Regions from separate parts of the Bradyrhizobium sp. 153 genome, predicted to be linked through region 1. Evidence: riboswitches for the same ligand, from Rfam matches in the RefSeq annotation. Region 1 holds a riboswitch; each other region holds the start of a gene.

Region 1 (4,717 bases):
GATGTTGTGCGACCGCGAGCGCCTGCTGTTCGGAGACGCCGGTGATGATCCGGCCATCGGCTGCAGAGATCGCCTGTCGCTTGCCGTCCCAGCCGGTGATCCGATACACCGGCTCGTCGGCCAGCATCGAAAGCCGGAGGTCGCGCGGATAGCGCGTCGCGCCTGCGGCTTTCATCACGTCGTCCGGCGACAGCGCCACCTTCTCCCATTGGACATCAGGGAGCGCTGCCAGCCTTTCCTTGTCGGAAAGGCCGGGAAAAGCCACGTACATCATCACCACGCCGGAGATGAACCACATGGCGAAGAACAGGCAGGTGACGATACCGACCCAGCGGTGGCCGATGTACAGCCACCGCCGGAGTGTGCGTTTGAGGGTCCGTGACACGCTCAGAACTTCACGTTGACCGCGAGCTGCGCCGTGCGTGGCATGCCGAGCAGCCACTGAGTAGTGCCGCCCGACGTCGTGTAGATCTCGTCGAAGAGATTGTAGATGCGGAACGACACGGTGGTGTTGAGGTCGGGCTTCCACTGCACGCCGGCATTGACAATGTTGTAGGCCGGGCGCGTCACCGTGTTGGCGTTGTCGGCATAGGTCTTGCCGACGATCTGCACGCCTGCGTTGGCCGACCAGTTCGGTGCGAAGGCCCAGGTCGCCCAGATATTGGAGACGTTCTGCGGCACATTGACCGGTACGTTGCCGGCATAGTTCACGCTTCCGCCGCCCACCGCCTGCACGAAGTCATCGTATTTCGCGCGCAGGAAGGCGGTATTGGCATCTATGCGCAAGCAATGATCGAGCAGGAAACCGACTGACGCTTCGACGCCGCGCGATGACTGCTGGCCGACCTGGACGGTCAGCGACGGAATGTTGGGATCGCGTGCCAGCAGGTTGTTCTTCACGATCTCATAGCCGGCCAGGGTCCATTCGCCGCGGCCGCCCCAGAACGATTGCTTGACACCGATTTCGACCTGCTTGCCGGTCGCCAGGTCGAAGTTCTTGTTTGCGGAGGACAGTGAGACGAGCCCTCCGACCGGGTCGGCCGCGGTGGCATATTGGGCATAGAAAGCGAGATCCTTGACCGGTGCATAGACGGCGCCGGCGCGCCAGGTCGTCGAAGAGAACGATTTCTCGAAGCTGTTGGCGGGCGAGACATAGTCGGTGCGCGCGATTGTCGGTTCATCCTGACGTATGCCGGCAATCAAGGACAGTTGCTCGGTGACCGACAGCCTGTTCTCGGCAAACAGCGCGTACTGGTTGGTTACGCTGCCATAGCCGGGAACTGTGGGGTTCGGGCTGTTGAATACGCCTGGAGCGAAACTGAATGGGTTGACGGACGACGAGCCGCCGTAAGGTGAATTGTTGGTGTGGGTAAAATTGATGCTGTTGACGTCGAAACCTGCGACGAACTCATTGGCCATGCCAAGGACATGTCCGCGGAATTTCGCATCCATGCGATTGCCGACCTGCTGCTGATCGTGAAAAATCTCGATATAGCTGCTGCGGTTGATCAGGCCGGTGGCGGGGTTATAGGCGTAGCTTTCGACGTCCTTCCAATGTCGCTTGGAGTTCAGATAGTAAAGCGTGTTCTGAACCGAAATTCCATCGGCCACCTGCCATTCAGTTTTCACCTGGTTCCAGCTATCCTGGTAGCGGATGTGGCTGTCGCTGACGTTGTAATTCTAGAAGCGGAGAGATTCATCGAGCCTGCCGTTGATCAGCGGCGTGCCGAAGTAGCGCGACGGGTTGCGGTCACCGTAGTCCGTGGACAGTGTCCAGGTGACGTCGTCGTTCTGCTTGATCTGGATCACGGCATGAAGCGCGACGTTCGAGGTGTCGTCGCGATCGACCCAGCCATCCGACATGTTGCCGGAGGCGGTGATCCGATAGGCGACGTCCTTGCTGACCGGACCGCCACTGTCCACCGCAATTCGCCGGGTCATGTTGCTGTCCAGCGACATCTCGGCCTGATTGCGAGGGACCCACAATGGCAGTTTTGAAACCACGTTGATGGCGCCGCCGACCGCGCCCGCGCCGTACATCACCGACGCAGGGCCGCGCAGCACCTCGATGCGCTCGGTCGACCAGGTGTCGAACGGAAAGGCCACCGTCCCGGCGCCGATATAGAGCTGGGTGCCGTCATACAGCGTCATGACGGAGCCAAGGCCCGTGAAGCCGCGGGTATTGAACGAGACGCCGCCATTGCCCGGTGCCGGGCTCGCCGTGAAGCCGGTGGCGTTTTGCGTCACCGCGTCGAGGATGTTCTGCTGGCCGCGTTCGGCGATGGTTTCAGCGGAGATCACCTCCACGCTGGCTGGCGTCTGCAGTCGCGTCAGGCCGAGCCGGCTGCCGGCCGTGCTCGCGCCGGTGAGGTTGAGCGTCGGTGCGGCGAAGACAGGACCAGTCGGCGCGGCAACCTGTGTACCGGTATTGACAGCTATGTTGCGCTGCTGGCGCAAACGCGCGGCGCTGGCGGTCGCAGAACTGCGTCGGGTGCTTTGGGCCCTCGGCGACGTTGCCGGCGACTGCACCACAACGGGGTCGAGCGTCTGGACCGTCCTTTCGGACTGTGCCCAGCCGTCGGTCGACAAAACCAGGCAGGAGAATGCAGCTGAGCGCAGAATCGCGCGGCGATACCGCGGCGCGAAGATTGTACGGGAGGTCATCAACAGACTCGCGATAACGTGGCACGTCACCGCGAACGCAGCTTGGCCGCTGCCTCAAGAAGAAGGCAGCCCCAACACCCACCAGGACACCCCGCCCAATGTGCTCGCGTGTGACCACGACTGACGGCAGGTCTCCTGGCTCGCGGGTCGTTACCTCTCGCCGCCTTCCCAGGTCCGCAGGCCCAGTGGCGTTTGGCGAAGGCTCACCGCTTACAGTTGCGGGGGCAGCCACGGCGTTGGGGGATCCCCGCACCGTATTCCCTATTGATCTCCCGAAGGAGAACCGTCGTTGTCACCCTAGTTTTATTTGCAAACGGCTGTCAATTGGATGTTTCGCTGCGGCAGAAGTCAGCGCGTGGCGCCGATCATCAGGCCAAGTCGAGGATTCGACACCGCGGGAGATGGCATGTCAGATCACGCGTCGATCCCTTATGAATTGGTTGCAGCGGTGAGCGTGGTGAGGTCTACTGCTTGCGCACAGGCCGACGAGGTCGCGATCACGACGCACACTACGTTCGACGTCGGTGACAACTCCAATGCCGTTCAAAGCTCCGCACGTATCCTTCGTATCGTTGCCGTTAAGGTGCCCTCCGGGATCAACCAGGCGATGATCGTTGGAAACTGGCTCGCGCGATGCTACGTTAGAGGGCATGCACGTCGAATCCACTCTCATTTGCCCGTCATGCGGCCATCGATCCATTGAGACGATGCCGACCGACGCTTGCCAATTCTTTTACGATTGCCGCGGATGCGGCACCCGGCTGAAGCCTAAATCGGGCAATTGCTGCGTGTTCTGCTCCTATGGCACCGTGCCTTGCCCACCGATCCAAGAGAATGGCAAGGGAGCTTGCTGCGGGTAGTTTGCCGATTTCCTGCGTGTGCCGATGAGTGCACGGGCTTTCGCGCGAGGATAACGCGATCGGCGTTGGGGTCCGGACCTCAATTGCTGCGCCGTCGCTCTTGCCCTAATCACGTGGGAATTCCGCCGCGAGCTCGCGCTAACGGGGCCCATAGAAGTGAACGAACGATGAACGGTACCCCGACAGCTATCGGGATCAGCCAGTACGTGAAATGAGGCAAGTCCTTCCAAAGCGGCAACTGCTTTCCATTGTCGACGTAGAACGATCGGGCGCTGGATCGACCTGAGTGGACCGCCGTCGATTCGAGCGGCGGCCGGGTCAACATCATTTCTTCCGCGGAAGACGTGGCCGACCGCATCGCCGACTTCATCAAGCAGACACGATACACGACAGGAGGGAGCATGCAGCATCGATCCACGCTTCGCGCGAGCCTCTCGGACTATTTGGCACCCTTGCCGTGCGCGAGGCAGCTGGAGCTCAGAGCTGCCGCCTATTCCGTCAAGCGTTCCCTCCCGTGACTTGAGCCCCCGGTTCCCGGATCATAATGATGTAACACTGTTGCGGATCGACACCCCGGCCTAGTGCATGGTACCGGTCATCGCCCGATCGATCGGAACCCCGAGTGACCCTTTCCTTCAGATTTGGCCGTATCCTGCCGCGCTCGCTGCGCGGTGCGATGACCATATTTGTGATCGCGACCTACCTGATCGCCGGCGTGCTTCACGGCGTGTGCGATCTGGATGTCACAAATTCGTCGCCCAATGTTGTCGTCTCCTTCGCCGACAAGGGCATCGGCCATTCCGACAAGGGCGCTTTGGCCGACCATCACTGTCACGGCTGCTTCTCCGTCTCCGTTCCGGCCCCAGTGATTGCAGCGGTAGCCGTGATGCGCCCGATAGAGATGGTACCCACGCTGCAGGTCGTTCGGCGCGGTCTGCCGCCCGGAATCGACCCACCGCCCCCGAAATTCCTGACCTGAAATGACCGCTGGGCGCATCGCGCCCTAGATCCGTCTTTCGTCAGGTTTTCACCATGTTTCCAAAGTGCGTCACGCGTTTCGCGTGCGCGACGGCGTTGCTGGTCAGTCCCTGGTTGCGCGGTGTCGCATTCGCAGACCCTCAACCTCGGAGCGGCGCTGCAGCGCGCGCTCGCGACCAGTCCGCGCCTGACGGCTGCCGAGCGCGACGTCGGGA
Region 2 (4,717 bases), on a different contig from region 1:
CGCCATGCCTGGCGCACCAAAAAAACCGGCCTCCTCCGGAGGCCGGGCGAAAGTCACGCAGGAAGGACGCTGCTTTGCGCATCGCACCAGCTTTCGCCGGTAGGGAGGACTTACCGGCGATCGATTTTCGGCGAGGGCATTCGCCGTCAAACAAGGAGGAACGGATATCACTCCGCGTGAAATCTGGAGCCGTTTGCCTTCCGCCCCTGTCGGAAACTTCACGACTTTCCACCACTCGCCCGCTGTCCGGTTGGGACGGCAGTGCCTTGATCGAGCTGGGATCCTGCGCGCAACCGGTTTGGCTGCCGTGCCCTGAAACACAAGCGGCAGTTTGCCGTCGCGCAGCAGCATTTGGCACGTCCCCAAAACCAACAACGCTCGATTACCTCTCCCGAAGGGCGTGCCAGGGCGTGAATTTCGTATGACGTTCCGTAAGGACCGTAAAATAGATTGTTGTGATGGGACGCACACGCGATGGATAAATGAAAAATAGCGCTGTGCTTCGCGTCGGGCGATAATGTTCGGAATATGTGACCTGATCGGGCATCGCCGGCATGCTGTCCGCCGTCGGATCGAGAACCGAGCTTGTCGCCGGCTGTATGCGACGGCCTCCGCCGGCGCCGGCCGGCATTCCCAGGCACTGGGAACTTTGGGAGCTCGCAAGGACATCGTAAGCCCCCAAAGCGCGTGCATCTTATTCACAAACGCGTTGGCGAAACGCTCCGCACCATCATGGCTCAGCCCGCAACTCGCGTGCGGCGGCCACCATATTGACGAGCGCGGGACGCACCTCCTCCCAGCTTCGAGTTTTCAGTCCGCAGTCGGGATTGATCCAGAGCTGCCGATCGGAAACTCGCTGCCGCGCCAACACAATCAGCTGCTTGATTTCCGCCGCTGCGGGAATGCGCGGTGAATGAATGTCATAGACGCCGGGCCCGATCTCATTGGGATATTTGTAGCTCTTGAAGGCCTCGAGCAATTCCATCTTAGAACGGGACGTCTCGATTGAAATGACGTCAGCATCCATTGCTGCGATCGCATCGATGATTTCGTTGAACTCGGAATAGCACATGTGGGTATGGATCTGAGTTCCGTCGGCGACAGCGGACGAGCAAACGCGGAAGCTGTCCACTGCCCAATCGAGATAGTTCCTCCACTGCGATTTGCGTAGCGGCAATCCCTCCCGCAACGCAGCCTCGTCGATCTGGATCATGGTCGCTCCAGCCGCCTCAAGATCGATCACCTCATCTCGGATCGCAAGAGCGATCTGACGGCATGTCTCGCTCCGCGAGATGTCGTCGCGGACAAACGACCAGTTCAGGATCGTCACCGGTCCGGTCAGCATAGCCTTGACGGGTTTCTTGGTCAGAGACTGCGCGAAGCGCCACCATTCAACGGTCATCGGCTTCGGCCGGGAGACATCTCCGAACAGGATAGGCGGACGAACGTACCGCGACCCATAAGACTGAACCCAGCCGTGCTTGGTGAAAGCGAATCCCAACAGCTGCTCGGCAAAGTATTGAACCATGTCATTGCGCTCGAACTCACCGTGTACGAGCACGTCCAGGCCGATATCTTCCTGCCACTGCACGGTACGGGCTGTCTCCGCTTTCAGAAGCTGCTCGTACTGCGCGTCATTCAGCGCTCCCCGCGCATGAGCCGCACGCGCATTCCGGACGTCGACCGTTTGCGGGAAGGACCCGATGGTTGTCGTTGGAAACATCGGCAATGCGAACGCGACCCGCTGGACGTCGGCACGCTGGGTGAACGCACTGCGACGGCGACGCATGCTATCGTCGATCGCGGCCATTCGTCCGGCGACATTCGCATTGTGGATCTCGGGCGATGTTTCGCGGGTCACGGCTGCGTCCTCGGAAAGCGCAAGTTCATCGGCCACCTCGGCAGCATGGCCGGCCAGCGCTTTGCCCAATATCGAAAGTTCCTTGAACTTCTGAACTGAGAACGCCAGCCACGTCTTCAGATTGGGATCGAGATCGGTCTCTAGCTCAATGTCGATCGGAACATGAAGCAGCGAGCAGGAAGGAGCAATCTGAACACGGTCCCTGCACAGCTTTTTGACCAAAGGGGCAAGTTGGTCGAGCAGCGCCGCAAGATTGGAGCGCCAGACGTTGCGACCATCAACCACGCCTAGCGAGACCACGAGATCTCTGCGGGCTGTGGCGACAATTGCGTCCAACTGGTCGGGTGCCCGAATCAGATCGACATGAAGCCCGGCAACGGGCAAGGCAAGGGCTGTTTCAAGATTGTCGCCGATAGCGCCGAAATAAGTGGCCAGCATGATTTTAAGGGCCGGCACAACCTTTGCGAAATGAGCATAGGCCCGGCGGACAGCCGCCCGCGACGCTTCGTCGATGTCCATCACCAGGCATGGCTCGTCGAGCTGAACCCATTCAGCACCGCACGAGGCTAGTTCGCGGAGCACATCGACATAGACTGGGAGGAGCCTATCAAGCAGCGACAGCGGATTGAATGCGGGATTTGCGCTTTTGCCGAGCTTCAGGAAAGTGACTGGGCCAACTAGGACGGGGCGCGTTTGGTAGCCGAGGCTTTTTGCCTCCTCATATTCCTCGATCGGCTTTCGAGAGGAATACTTAAAGATCTGATCCTGGTGAAATTCCGGCACCATGTAGTGGTAGTTGGTATCGAACCACTTCGTCATTTCCTGTGCGGCTACGCCTGGCCCATGCTGAGTGTGATCACCGTCCTGAGCGCCACGTGCCATGGCGAAGTAGGTCTTGAGCGACACAGGACCTTCGGTCCAGCCGTAGACGTCGGGAATGGCTCCGACCATTACGCTGGTATCGAGCACCTGGTCGTAGAGCGAGAAGTCATTCGAAGGAATGACCGTCACACCGCAGGATTTCTGCCGTGCCCAATTAGCGGCACGAAGTCCACTCCCCGCCTCGAGGAGCTCGGCTTCGCTGGAGTTTCCCGCCCAGTAGCTCTCGAGCGCGAACTTGAGTTCGCGTCGTGGGCCGATGCGTGACGTCCCCAATGTGGCAACGGGAAGCGCAAGAATAGACATAGATCAGACCCCATAATTGGGGCAAAGGCCATGGCGGACGCATGCAGCGAATATCGCGTGAGCGACAGCTGCTTGGCGCACACCGGGACACCCCGCCCGTGGACGATATATTGTCGAGGCAGGTCTCCTGGCTCGCGGGTCGTCGCTGCTGTCCGGCCTTCCCGAAGCCGCATGGCTTCAGTGACTTCGTTGGACAGCGGCTCGCCGCTTACAGTTGCGGGGGCAGCGCCGGCATTGCACCGGCTTCCCTCTTAGCTCCGGATCAAACGAAATCCGAAGACCACGACGGCTGGCATTAGACGCACGAGGATCGATCCGTCAACCTACTAAGTGTTGCCGCGATATTGCCCAAGCGATTGCCAGCTGTACCAGGTAGGGCACAACGGTCTTACTCCCGGCCTGGTAAAAACGCGTGGATCTGTGAAGCCTCCGCTTATGAATGCGTTCGCTCAACACCCTCTTGGCGTTGTCGTGAGCTAACGCGAGCAGAACGAACGCGCTGGGCGCTTCGACATCTGCGTGATCGCGACAAGCCTGGTCTTTTCCGTCAGCAGCTTCTCGAACTCGCCCGTGAGGAAGTTGCGATCATGCTCGGCCGACATCCGCTTGAACACAGCGCCATGAGGCTCCTTAGGAATTGCCAAGGCCGGGATTGCTCCATGATCGCACGGATGATCAGGTCGGACTGCCTGTGTTCGGCGGACCCCGCGACGAGCCGCGAGCTCGATCGCCTCCGTGGCGTTGGTCAAGATGATCTCCTCGGTGCGCCAAGCACTTACGTGCTGAGCGACTTTGGCGCGCCTTCGTTGTTTCCGTCGCCGCTGGCGAGTAGTGCAGCCTGGACGTTGGCCTGCGCAACATCGCAGGAACAGTTCCGGACCTCAGGATGCACGCTGACTTGCGAAACTGGAGTAAGCGGCGAGAGCGGGGGCGGCGGGGATCCTGCTATGACCCTAGGCTCATGCACGCGTGCATGGTGACCACGGCCAAGCGGATGCCGAGCTTCTCGCACGTCTTCAGGATCTCCGGACCGATCTCGTCGCATCGAGACCGTCTCTTCGGCTTCGAAGTGACGTAGCTTTAGATATCCTGCAGAGCCCTTCGAGGGCTTCTCGGAGTCGATCGGCGCCTTAAGGTCATAACGATGTTGATCGACCTCGATCCGCCCCACGCGGTCGGCGGCCGCCACAAGCGCGACATCTACTACTTCGTTCGCGAAATCGAGCGGTGAAGCCTTCTGGACGCGGGCTGCTTATGCTGTCTTAGACGGGACACAGGTGTCAGGCACCGGACAGACCACCGCACATTGCGGCGTGTCGGAATGGCCCTCGCACTCCGTGCACTTTTTGACATCGATAACGTAAATGTCGCGCTTGAGGCTGATCGCCGCGTTGGGACACTCGAACTCACATGCCCCACAAACGGTGCATTGCGAAGCGACGATCTTGTAAGCCATGCCTTCCGACTCCTTAGGCGAGCGATGCCATTGGCGATCCCTTTCAAATGCCGTGCCAAGGACAGACGCGCTAAATGATGGGCAATTTGCCCCAAGGTGCTGTCCCGGGTCTGAGACCATGCTACATCTGCGACAGCAACGGGCCACTCAATTTCAAGCTATGCGAGCCCTCAGGCCCTACTCCGAGAGCCAGTCGCGACTCGACCGCTGGGAGC
Region 3 (4,717 bases), on a different contig from region 1:
GATTTTGAACCGGGGATGATGACCAGCCTCACATCGCCGGGGATTGCTTCGCCCGGACGCACCATGACGAGATCGACGCCGGGTTCGAGCTTGAGCGGATCGAGATCGTCGAAATTGGCGATCCGCGACAGGGCGAGGCAGGCGATCTTGCATTGGCCCGGCTTGCGCGCGTCGCGCAGGCCCAGCGCGTCCTCGGCCGGCAGCTCGCCGGCGCGCGCGAACCAGGGCAGCACGCCAAAGCCGCGCCATGCGGTTTTCGCTTCGATCAGCCGGTAGCCGTCATCGAACAGCGTGGGGTCGCCGCGGAACTTGTTGATGACGAAGCCCTGGATCATCGCGGCATCGTCAGGGTCGATGACCGTCCTGATGCCGACAAGCTGGGCGATGACGCCGCCGCGGTCGATGTCGCCGACCAGCACGACCGGCACGTTGGCCTTGCGCGCAAAGCCCATATTGGCGATGTCGGCCTTTCGCAAATTCACCTCGGCCGGGCTGCCCGCGCCTTCGACCAGCACCAGATCGGCGCGCGTCTTCAAGCGCGCGAAACTCTCCAGCACGGCGCCCATCAGCGAGGGCTTCATCGCCGCATAATCGCGCGCACGCACCGTTGCGATGCGCTTGCCATGGACGATGACCTGCGCGCCGACATCGGTCTCCGGCTTGAGCAGCACCGGGTTCATGTCGGTGTGCGGCTCGACGCGAGCGGCGAGCGCCTGAAGCGCCTGGGCGCGGCCGATCTCGCCGCCGTCGACGGTGACGGCGGCATTGTTCGACATGTTCTGCGGCTTAAAAGGGAGCACGCGCAGGCCGCGCCGCATGAAGGCGCGCGCAAGGCCCGCGACGATGAGCGACTTGCCCACGTCCGAGCCGGCCCCCTGGATCATCAGCGCGCGCGCCATGGCGAGATCGTATCAGAACTCGACGCCGGCTTGCGCCTTGATGCCGGACCGGAAGGGATGCTTGACCAGCGTCATCTCGGTAACGAGATCGGCGATCTCGATCAATTCGTCCTTTGCGTTGCGCCCGGTGAGCACGACATGCGTCATCGGCGGCTTTTGCGTCGTCAGGAATTCGACCACCTCGGCGATGTCGAGATAGTCATAGCGCAGCGCGATGTTGATCTCGTCGAGCACGACCATGCGCAAGGCAGGATCGCGAATCAGCTCCTTGGCCTTGTCCCAGCCGGCGCGCGCGGCGGCGATGTCGCGGGCGCGGTCCTGCGTCTCCCAGGTGAAACCTTCGCCCATGGCGTGGAATTGGCAGAGGTCGCCGAAATGGCCAGTGAGCAGGCGGCGCTCGCCGGTGTCCCAGGCGCCCTTGATGAACTGCACCACCGCGCAGGGCAAGCCATGGGCGACGCAGCGGACGATCATGCCGAAGGCCGAGGACGACTTGCCTTTGCCGGCGCCGGTGTGGACGATAACGAGGCCTTTTTCGCCGCTCTTGGTCGCCATGATCTCGTCGCGGGCGGCCTTCTTCTTTGCCATTTTCGCGGCGTGGCGGGCGTCGGTTTCCTCGCCCGTTTGGATATCCGGTTCAGGCGTCATCGTATCCGGTCCTTCGGCTTGACAAGTGGCGGCCACCGGCAAATGGTGGGTCTGCGCTGGTTCCTGTCCTATGACAGGCGAAGAGGGAATGCGATAGGGTCCGAATTGGCAAGATTTGGGTCCAAAATGCAGCCGCCCCCGCGACCGTGACCGGAGAGATGCCCGAAGCCACTGACCCCTAACGGGATCGGGAAGGCGGGGATCGAAGGGCAAAAGCCCTGCTCCGCAAGCCGGGAGACCTGCCAGCGCGGACGATTTTGGACCGGCGGACGGGGTGTTCCGCGACGGGGAAACGGGCCTCTCACAATGGTCCGTGCGCCTCTTCGCCTCCCGCTGTTATTCTGGAAGAGGCGATGACGGTCACACTTCACGTCTGCATTACCTGCCGTGCCGGCGAGACGCTTGGCGAAGGCGACGTCACGCCGGGCAAGCGGTTGCATGGCGCGATCCTGGACGCCGGCGTGCCCGACGGCGTCAATGTGGTTCCGGTCGAATGCCTCTCTGCCTGTAGCCAGGGCTGCTCGGTCGCGCTGAGTGCGCCGGGTCGCTGGTCCTATGTCTATGGCCGCCTGTCGGAGACGAATGCGCGCGACGTGGTCGCGGGCGCTGCGGCGTATGCGGCCGCGCCCGACGGCCTCGTGCCCTGGCGCAGCCGTCCCGAAATCTTCCGCAAGCAGTCGCTTGCCCGCATTCCCCCCCTTGCCGTCGTGCCGGAGGCCGCCGAATGAATTCGCTCGCAAAAGTCCCGGTCACTGTGATCACCGGTTTTCTCGGCTCCGGCAAGACGACGCTGATCCAGCATCTGCTCGCCAATGCCGGCGGCAAGAAGCTCGCCGTGCTCGTCAACGAGTTCGGCAGCGAGGGCGTCGACGGCGAGATTTTGAAGTCGTGCGCTGCTGCCAATTGCCCGGAGGAGAACATCATCGAGCTCGCCAATGGCTGCATCTGCTGCACCGTCGCTGACGATTTCATTCCGGCCATGGAGCAATTGCTGGCACGCCCCGTGAAGCCCGATCACATCCTGATCGAGACCTCGGGCCTGGCGTTGCCAAAACCGCTGCTGAAGGCCTTTGACTGGCCGGAGATCCGCTCGCGCATCACTGTCGATGGCGTGATTGCGCTGGCCGATGCAGAGGCTGTCGCTGCTGGCCGCTTCGCGCCGGACCCGATTGCAGTCGAAGCGCAGCGCGCGGCGGACGACAATCTCGACCACGAGACGCCGCTGTCGGAAGTGTTCGAGGACCAGATCGCCTGCGCCGACATCGTGCTGCTGACCAAGGCCGATCTTGCCGGCAGCTCAGGGATAGAAGCCGCCAAGGCGGCGATCACCGCCGAGATGCCGCGCCGCGTGCCGATGCTTCCCATCACCGACGGCGCGATCGATGCGCGCGTCATCCTCGGTCTCGGCGCCGCCGCCGAGAGCGATCTTGCCGCGCGTCCCTCGCATCACGACGGCGAGGAGGAGCATGAGCATGACGATTTTGCCTCCGTCGTGATCGACCTGCCGGAAGTTGCCGATATCGATGCGCTGGTCGCCTCCGTTCAGCGCCTAGCGCGCGAGCAGAACGTGCTGCGCGTCAAAGGCTATATCGCAATCGCGGGCAAGCCGATGCGCCTCTTGCTGCAGGCGGTCGGCGAGCGTGTGCGCCACCAGTTCGACAAGCCCTGGGGCGCAGGTGTCAGGCAATCGAAACTCGTCGTGATTGGCGAGCACGGCGATATTGACGAGGCCGCGATCAGGTCAGGGCTAGCAACCTGATGCACGTCGTTTTCCGCGAGAGCCGCGGTCTTGAGGAGACCGCGACGCCAAGGGACATCGGCCAGGACCCGGCCGATCTCGTGGTGCTCTCATATTCGGATTCCGATCTTGCCGCGTTTGCGGCCGGCTGGCGGCGCGGCCGTACCAGCCTGCCGTCGCTGCGGCTCGCAAATCTTGCGGAACTGCGTCATCCGCTCTCGGTCGACACCTATATCGAGCGCACGCTCTCCCATGCGCGTGGCATTCTGGTACGTCTGATCGGCGGTGAATCCTATTGGCCGTATGGTCTCGCGACGCTCCAGCAACTTGCTAAGGACCGCAACATCGTGCTGGCCGTGCTGCCGGCCGACGGCCGTGACGATACGCGGCTCGACGCGTATTCGACCTTGCCGGTCTCGACCCTGCGCCGGCTCAAGGTGCTCTGTGACACCGGCGGCCCGGTCGCGGCCCAAGCCGCGATCGCGCAGCTCGCGCTGGCCTCGGGCCTCTATGCCGGGCCAGTCGTCGGCGAAATGAATGTGCCCGAGACGGGATTTTATGATCCCGCGCGCGGCGTCATTGCTGCGCCGACGGGCGGCGAGGGGAAGCCGCACGCGCTGGTGACGTTCTATCGCTCCTATCTCACCGCTGCGGACACCGGGCCGGTCGATGCCTTGATCGCCGCGCTGCGCGAGAAGGGTTTTGGTGCCTATGGTGTCTTCGTCACCTCGCTGAAAGCCGCGGCCGTCGCCGATTGGCTGCGCGCGCATCTCGCGCGAGATCCTCCTACGGCGATCGTCAATGCGACGGCGTTCTCGGCCGTAGGCGACGATGGCACGACGCCGTTTGACGTAGCCCCGTGTCCGGTGTTCCAGGTTGCGCTCTCGACGGCACGGCGCGAGGATTGGGCTACCTCGCTGCGCGGCCTCTCGCCGGGCGACCTCGCGATGCATGTGGTGCTGCCCGAGGTCGATGGCCGCTTGTTCGCGGGCGTGGTGAGCTTCAAATCCGCTGCGGAGCGCGATCCCGATCTGCAGTTCTCCCATCTTGCGCATCGCGCTGACGAGGAGCGGGTGAAGGCCGTCGCCGCACGGGTTGCGGCCTGGCGGCGGCTCGCCGAGACGCCGGCCGCCAAGAAGCGTCTGGCGATCGTGCTTTCGAACTACCCGGGCCGTCCACACCAGATCGCGCATGCGGTTGGCCTCGATGCGCTGGCGTCCGTCGAGGTCTTGCTGTCCGACCTCGCGGAGACGGGCTTCGATGCCGCGCCAGTTCATGCGCTCGGCGAAACGCTGCTGAGGCAGCAGCTGACCTGGAGCGTCGCTGAGTACCGCACGGCGCTCTCGCGTCTGCCGCAAGCATTGCAGGATGATCTCGCACAAGCTTGGGGTGCGCCGGAGGATGATCCGAGCTGTCGCGACGGTGCGCTCCA
Region 4 (4,717 bases), on a different contig from region 1:
GCAATGGCCGCCGAGACCGTGGTGTTGCCAATGCCCATCTCGCCGAAGATCACCAGATCAGGCCGGCCGACTTCCGCGCGCGCAACCGCGCGCTGGCCGGCCGCGAAGGCGAATGCCAGTTCCGCCGGCTCAAGTGCAGCTTCCTCGCTGAAATCGCGCGTGCCGCTCCGCGGCTTGTCGGTGACGACGCCCGCCATCTGTTCCTGCGCCAGCGTGCCGGCGTCGACCACCTCCAGGCTGGAGCCAAGCTCACGCGCCAGCACTGAGATCGCGGCGCCACCGGACGCAAAATTCGCCATCATTGCGATGGTCACAGCTTGAGGATAGGCCGACACACCCTGCGCAACGATGCCGTGATCGCCGGCGAAGACGATGATCGGCACGCGCGCGGCGCGAGGAGATTCCGTCGCTTGCAGGCCCGCAAGCTCGATCGCCAGTTGCTCAAGCCGGCCGAGCGCGCCGGTCGGTTTTGTCAACTGCGTCTGCCGCGCGATCGCTGCCTCGCGGTGCATCGCGGAGATTTCGGGACACTCTTGGTAGACCCATTCGGGGAGCATGCAGCCTCGCTTAACGCGTGCGCTTGAGAATGTAGCTGTCCATGATCCAGCCATGCCGCTCGCGCGCTTCCTGCCGAAGTGCGACGATGCGCGGGCCGACTTCGGCCAACGCGCCGGACATGACGATCTGGTTGGGCATGCCGAGATAGGCACCCCACCAGATCTGCAGACTTTCCGGAGCGAGCGACTCGAACGCCGTGCCGCCGTCGAGCATCACCGCGATGGTATCGACTCCTTGTGGCCAGCCGCCTTCGCGCAAGCGCCGCCCCGTCGTGACCAGGAATGGCTCACCGATGTCGTTGAGCGGCAGCGCATGCGCGGCGCACAGCGCCTGGATCGAAGTAATGCCGGGCACGACCTCGATCGTCGGTAACGGATCGAGCCGCCGCGCAATGCGGAGCGAGGAATCGTACAGCGAAGGATCGCCCCAGATCAGCAGCGCGACCTTGCCCTCGCCGTCGAGATGATTTGCGATGGTTTGCGACCAGGTTGCCGCCACCGCATCGTGCCAATCGTCCACGCCCTTTTGGTAGTCCGCCTCAGTCGTGTCCCGCACTGGCAAGTCGAACTCGGCGATGCGCGTGCTCGCGCTGGTGAGCACGTCCGCGCAGATCGTCCGCCTGAGATCCGCCAGATCGGATTTCGCCGGCCCCTTGCGCGGGATCAGGACGATGTCGGCAGCGTTGATGGCACGGGCCGCGGCGCGCGTGAGCTGCCCGGGATCGCCGCAACCGATGCCTATCAGGGAAAGCGTGAGCATCGCGAGCGCGAAGGGCGGCCGCACCGGCCGCCCTTCGCTTGTCTCTCAAGCGCCGTTATGCAGGCGCGGCGTGACGAGGCCGGGCGCAGTGACACCGCGCAGCGACTTCGCCAGCGCCAGCACCGCGAGATCGGCGAGCGGTTCGATCACGATGACCAGCGCATAGGATGCCGCAAACGCCGCGATGTTGGCGAGGTTGGTCGCGCCGAAGCCGGAGCCATAGAGCGCCCAGAACGCCACCCAGGCGACGATGCCGGACTGATAGGCGGTCGAGAGCGCCAGCGCCTGACGGTATTGCAGATCGACGTAAGCCGTGTTGCGCGGAATGATCCGCGTGGCCAACGCCTGAATCGCGAACAGCGGCACCAGGAGCGTGGTGATGTTCATGCCGTATTGCGGCAGGTCGGTCGGCACGAAGAAGACGCCCTGGAGCAGCAGGCCGAACGCAAGGCCGAAGGCGGCGGGCGCAGCACCGAACAGCAGGAACAGCGTCGAGCCGAGGATGAAGTGCACCTCGGAGACGCCGACGGGGAAGTGCGGCAGCACCTGGAAGAAGCTGAAGACGAGGCCGGTGGTGGCGAGCGTGCGCGTCGCGAACGAGCCGATGCCCTGCTCGCGCACGGTGTCGACCGCGAGCTTCAAGGCAACGCCGCCTGCGGCGATGCCGGTTGCGTAACTCAACACGAGCTTGGCGCCCGTCACGATTCCGGGTTCGATATGCATGGCTCAGATCCTTCCTGCCGTCACACCCGACGGCCTTGGCCTCAAAACGTGCAGGGCCGGTCTCCTGGCTCGCGGTTCACTGGGGTTCTCCGGCCTTCCCGAGCCTTGCGGCCCAGTGGCTGATCGGAGCCCCTCACCGCTTACAGTCGCGGGGGCGGCTGGGGATTTGGGCGCCGCAACTGGGTCCGCCCGCCCCCATTCCCGATTATGCTCCGGCGCTTTGCGCCGCGTCGAGCACCATGCCTCTCCTGTGTGCCCCTTTCGCGAGCCGGGCGTCAAGGGGCGAACGGCGGCCGCGGCCATCATGACAGATCGTCTCCTGCCAGCGCCCCGAACAGGATGACGGCGGCGGTGGAAGCGGCGCCGCCGCGCGCAAGCTGCTCGGCAAGCTCGACAATGGTGGTGCGGACCAGCCGCTCGTCGGAACGGCCAAGAGATTCCGCAAACAGCGCCGGCGTATTTGCGGCCAGGCCATGCTCGATCAATTTTGCGGCAAGGGCCGGAAAGGTGCGCCGGCCCATATAAACCACGGTGGTTGCCTCCGGATCTGCCAGCGCCACCCAATTCAGGTTTTGCGGCAGTTCGCCGGTGACGTCAGCCCCGGTCACGAACTGCACCCGCCGCGAGGTGTGGCGCCGGGTCAGGGGGATGCCGGCTTGCGCGGCGGCGACGCAGGCGGATGTGACGCCGGGAATGATCTCGTAGCCGATGCCGGCCTCGCGCAGCGTCTCGAGCTCCTCCTCGAGCCGGCCGAAAATGCCGGCGTCGCCAGACTTCAGCCGCACCACGCGCGCGCCAGTTGCGGCGTAGTCAACCAAAAGGCGGTTGACGTGGTGCTGCTTGGTGGAGGGCCGCCCTGCCCGTTTGCCCACCGCGACGAGATTGGCGCCGGGACGGGCGAGATCGAGGATCGCGCCGGAGGCAAGATCATCATAGAGCACGACGTCGGCCTCGCGCAGCCGTGCAGTCCCCTTCACCGTGAGGAGTTCTGGGTCGCCGGGGCCGGCGGAGACGAAACTGACAAAACCGCTCACCGGTCCTCCGCAATCAGATGGAAGAACGTGCCGGTGGCTTGGCCCCGCCGCGAGCCGGTCTCGGCAATGACCGCGCCGGTTGCATCGTGGACCACGGCCAGCGGCGTGTCGGGCTGGGCGATGATCGTCGAATAATGGAACTCGTGGCCGCGCAGGCGTGCGCCTGCCCGGTGCCCCGGCATCGGCGTGTCCAGTTCGGCGAGACGATAGCCCAGATGCATGCGGCGCTTGGCAAAGCTGGTCTCCAGGCCGAGCAGCCCCGCCATCTCATGGCGCACGCCATCGGCATCGGTCAAAGCAGTTCCTAGCACCATATAGCCTCCGCATTCGCCGTGGACCGGCCGTGTCTCGGCGAAGGACCGCACGCCGCTGCGAAAGCGTGCGTTGGCCGCGATCTTGCCGGCATGAAGCTCGGGATAGCCGCCGGGCAGCCAGCAGACATCGGCGCTCGCGTCGGGCGATTCGTCGGCCAGCGGCGAGAACGGCACGATCTCGGCGCCGGCCGCGCGCCAGGCCTCCAGCATGTGCGGATAGACGAAGGAGAACGCCGCATCGCGGGCGAGCGCAATGCGCTGCCCGGGCGGCGTGACGTTCAAATCATTGCTCGCTGCCTGCGGCGACCAATTGGCGGCCGCCCGCAGCACCGCATCGAGATCGACATGCTCGGCAACGAAGCGCGCGGCCTCGTCGATCAGCTTGCCGATCCCGGTCTGCTCCTCGGCCTGCACCAGGCCGAGATGCCGCTTTGGCAGGCTAATCTCGGCATGGCGTGGCAATACGCCGAACACGGCGATGCCGGCGTCTCTCAGCGCGCGACGCACGAGATCTTCGTGGCGTGGGCTGGCGACACGATTGAGCACGACGCCGGCAAGGCGCACGCCAGGGCGGTAGTCGCGAAGGCCCGCGGCAATCGCTGCCGCGGTCTGCGCTTGGCCAGAGGGATCGATCACCAGCAGCACGGGCCAGCCCAGCATCTCGGCGATGTCTGCGGTGGCGCCGGTGCCGGAGACGCCGCGCGCGGCGACGCCGTCGAACAGGCCCATCGAGCCCTCCGCGAGCACGACGTCGGCATCCGCGCCGCGGCTGACGAGATGCGCGATCGCCCCGCGATCCATTGCCCAGCTATCGATATTGACGGAGGCCCGTCCCGTCGCCGCAGCGTGAAAGGCGGGATCGATATAGTCGGGCCCGCTCTTGAAGCACTGCACGTTCAAGCCGCGATTGCGCCAAGCGCGGGCGAGCGCCAGCGTCAGCGTGGTCTTGCCGACGCCTGAGGCCGGTGCGGAGATGACGAGACCTGCCGCCATCAGGGCGCCTCCGGGAAGCGGGGCTCGGCGCCAACCGGCCGATAGCGGCGATCATAGTCGGCGGCATAGAGGCGGCTCTCGTCAAAATCCGTGGCATTCAGCGTCCTGCCGACCAGGACCAGCCCGGTGCGCTCCATCTCGCTGCCTACAGCCGCATCGAGCGTTGCCAGTGTGGCGCGCACGATGCGCTGGTCCGGCCAGCTCGCGCGCCAGACGATCGCGACCGGGCAGTCTGCGCCGTAATGCGGCGTCAGCTCGGCGATGAGCTTGTCGAGCAGGTGGATCGACAGGTGGATCGCGAGCACCGCGCCGGTCGCGGCGAATGCGGCAAGCTTC

Evidence for each region. A riboswitch is a leader RNA that binds a small molecule or an ion and turns the genes downstream of it on or off. The one in region 1 is predicted to bind cobalamin.
Region 2: another riboswitch for cobalamin. It lies ahead of metE (5-methyltetrahydropteroyltriglutamate--homocysteine S-methyltransferase); the one in region 1 lies ahead of IVA91_RS29295 (TonB-dependent receptor plug domain-containing protein).
Region 3: another riboswitch for cobalamin. It lies ahead of IVA91_RS02925 (DUF1636 domain-containing protein); the one in region 1 lies ahead of IVA91_RS29295 (TonB-dependent receptor plug domain-containing protein).
Region 4: another riboswitch for cobalamin. It lies ahead of IVA91_RS02860 (energy-coupling factor ABC transporter permease); the one in region 1 lies ahead of IVA91_RS29295 (TonB-dependent receptor plug domain-containing protein).

Annotation. Positions count from the first base shown of each region.
Region 1 is NZ_JADPKH010000120.1:309,653-314,369, reverse strand. Features, by position in the region: gene IVA91_RS29305 (PepSY domain-containing protein) at 1-442, opposite strand, end outside; gene IVA91_RS29300 (TonB-dependent receptor) at 388-1,629, opposite strand; gene IVA91_RS29295 (TonB-dependent receptor plug domain-containing protein) at 1,681-2,664, opposite strand; cobalamin riboswitch at 2,772-2,967, opposite strand; gene IVA91_RS29290 (GDCCVxC domain-containing (seleno)protein) at 3,315-3,524, shown strand; gene IVA91_RS29285 (hypothetical protein) at 4,147-4,503, shown strand; partial or broken gene ihpA (divalent metal ion exporter subunit IhpA) at 4,557-4,717, shown strand, end outside.
Region 2 is NZ_JADPKH010000073.1:96,521-101,237, forward strand. Features, by position in the region: gene metE (5-methyltetrahydropteroyltriglutamate--homocysteine S-methyltransferase) at 731-3,046, opposite strand; cobalamin riboswitch at 3,146-3,346, opposite strand; gene IVA91_RS16560 (aminotransferase class V-fold PLP-dependent enzyme) at 3,523-3,918, opposite strand; gene IVA91_RS16565 (4Fe-4S binding protein) at 4,299-4,502, opposite strand.
Region 3 is NZ_JADPKH010000015.1:95,451-100,167, reverse strand. Features, by position in the region: gene IVA91_RS02935 (cobyric acid synthase) at 1-899, opposite strand, end outside; gene cobO (cob(I)yrinic acid a,c-diamide adenosyltransferase) at 912-1,547, opposite strand; cobalamin riboswitch at 1,588-1,809, shown strand; gene IVA91_RS02925 (DUF1636 domain-containing protein) at 1,901-2,275, shown strand; gene cobW (cobalamin biosynthesis protein CobW) at 2,272-3,306, shown strand; gene cobN (cobaltochelatase subunit CobN) at 3,306-4,717, shown strand, end outside.
Region 4 is NZ_JADPKH010000015.1:82,934-87,650, forward strand. Features, by position in the region: gene cobT (nicotinate-nucleotide--dimethylbenzimidazole phosphoribosyltransferase) at 1-557, opposite strand, end outside; gene cobF (precorrin-6A synthase (deacetylating)) at 568-1,317, opposite strand; gene IVA91_RS02860 (energy-coupling factor ABC transporter permease) at 1,363-2,040, opposite strand; cobalamin riboswitch at 2,077-2,297, opposite strand; gene cobA (uroporphyrinogen-III C-methyltransferase) at 2,343-3,074, opposite strand; gene IVA91_RS02870 (cobyrinate a,c-diamide synthase) at 3,071-4,381, opposite strand; gene cobM (precorrin-4 C(11)-methyltransferase) at 4,381-4,717, opposite strand, start outside.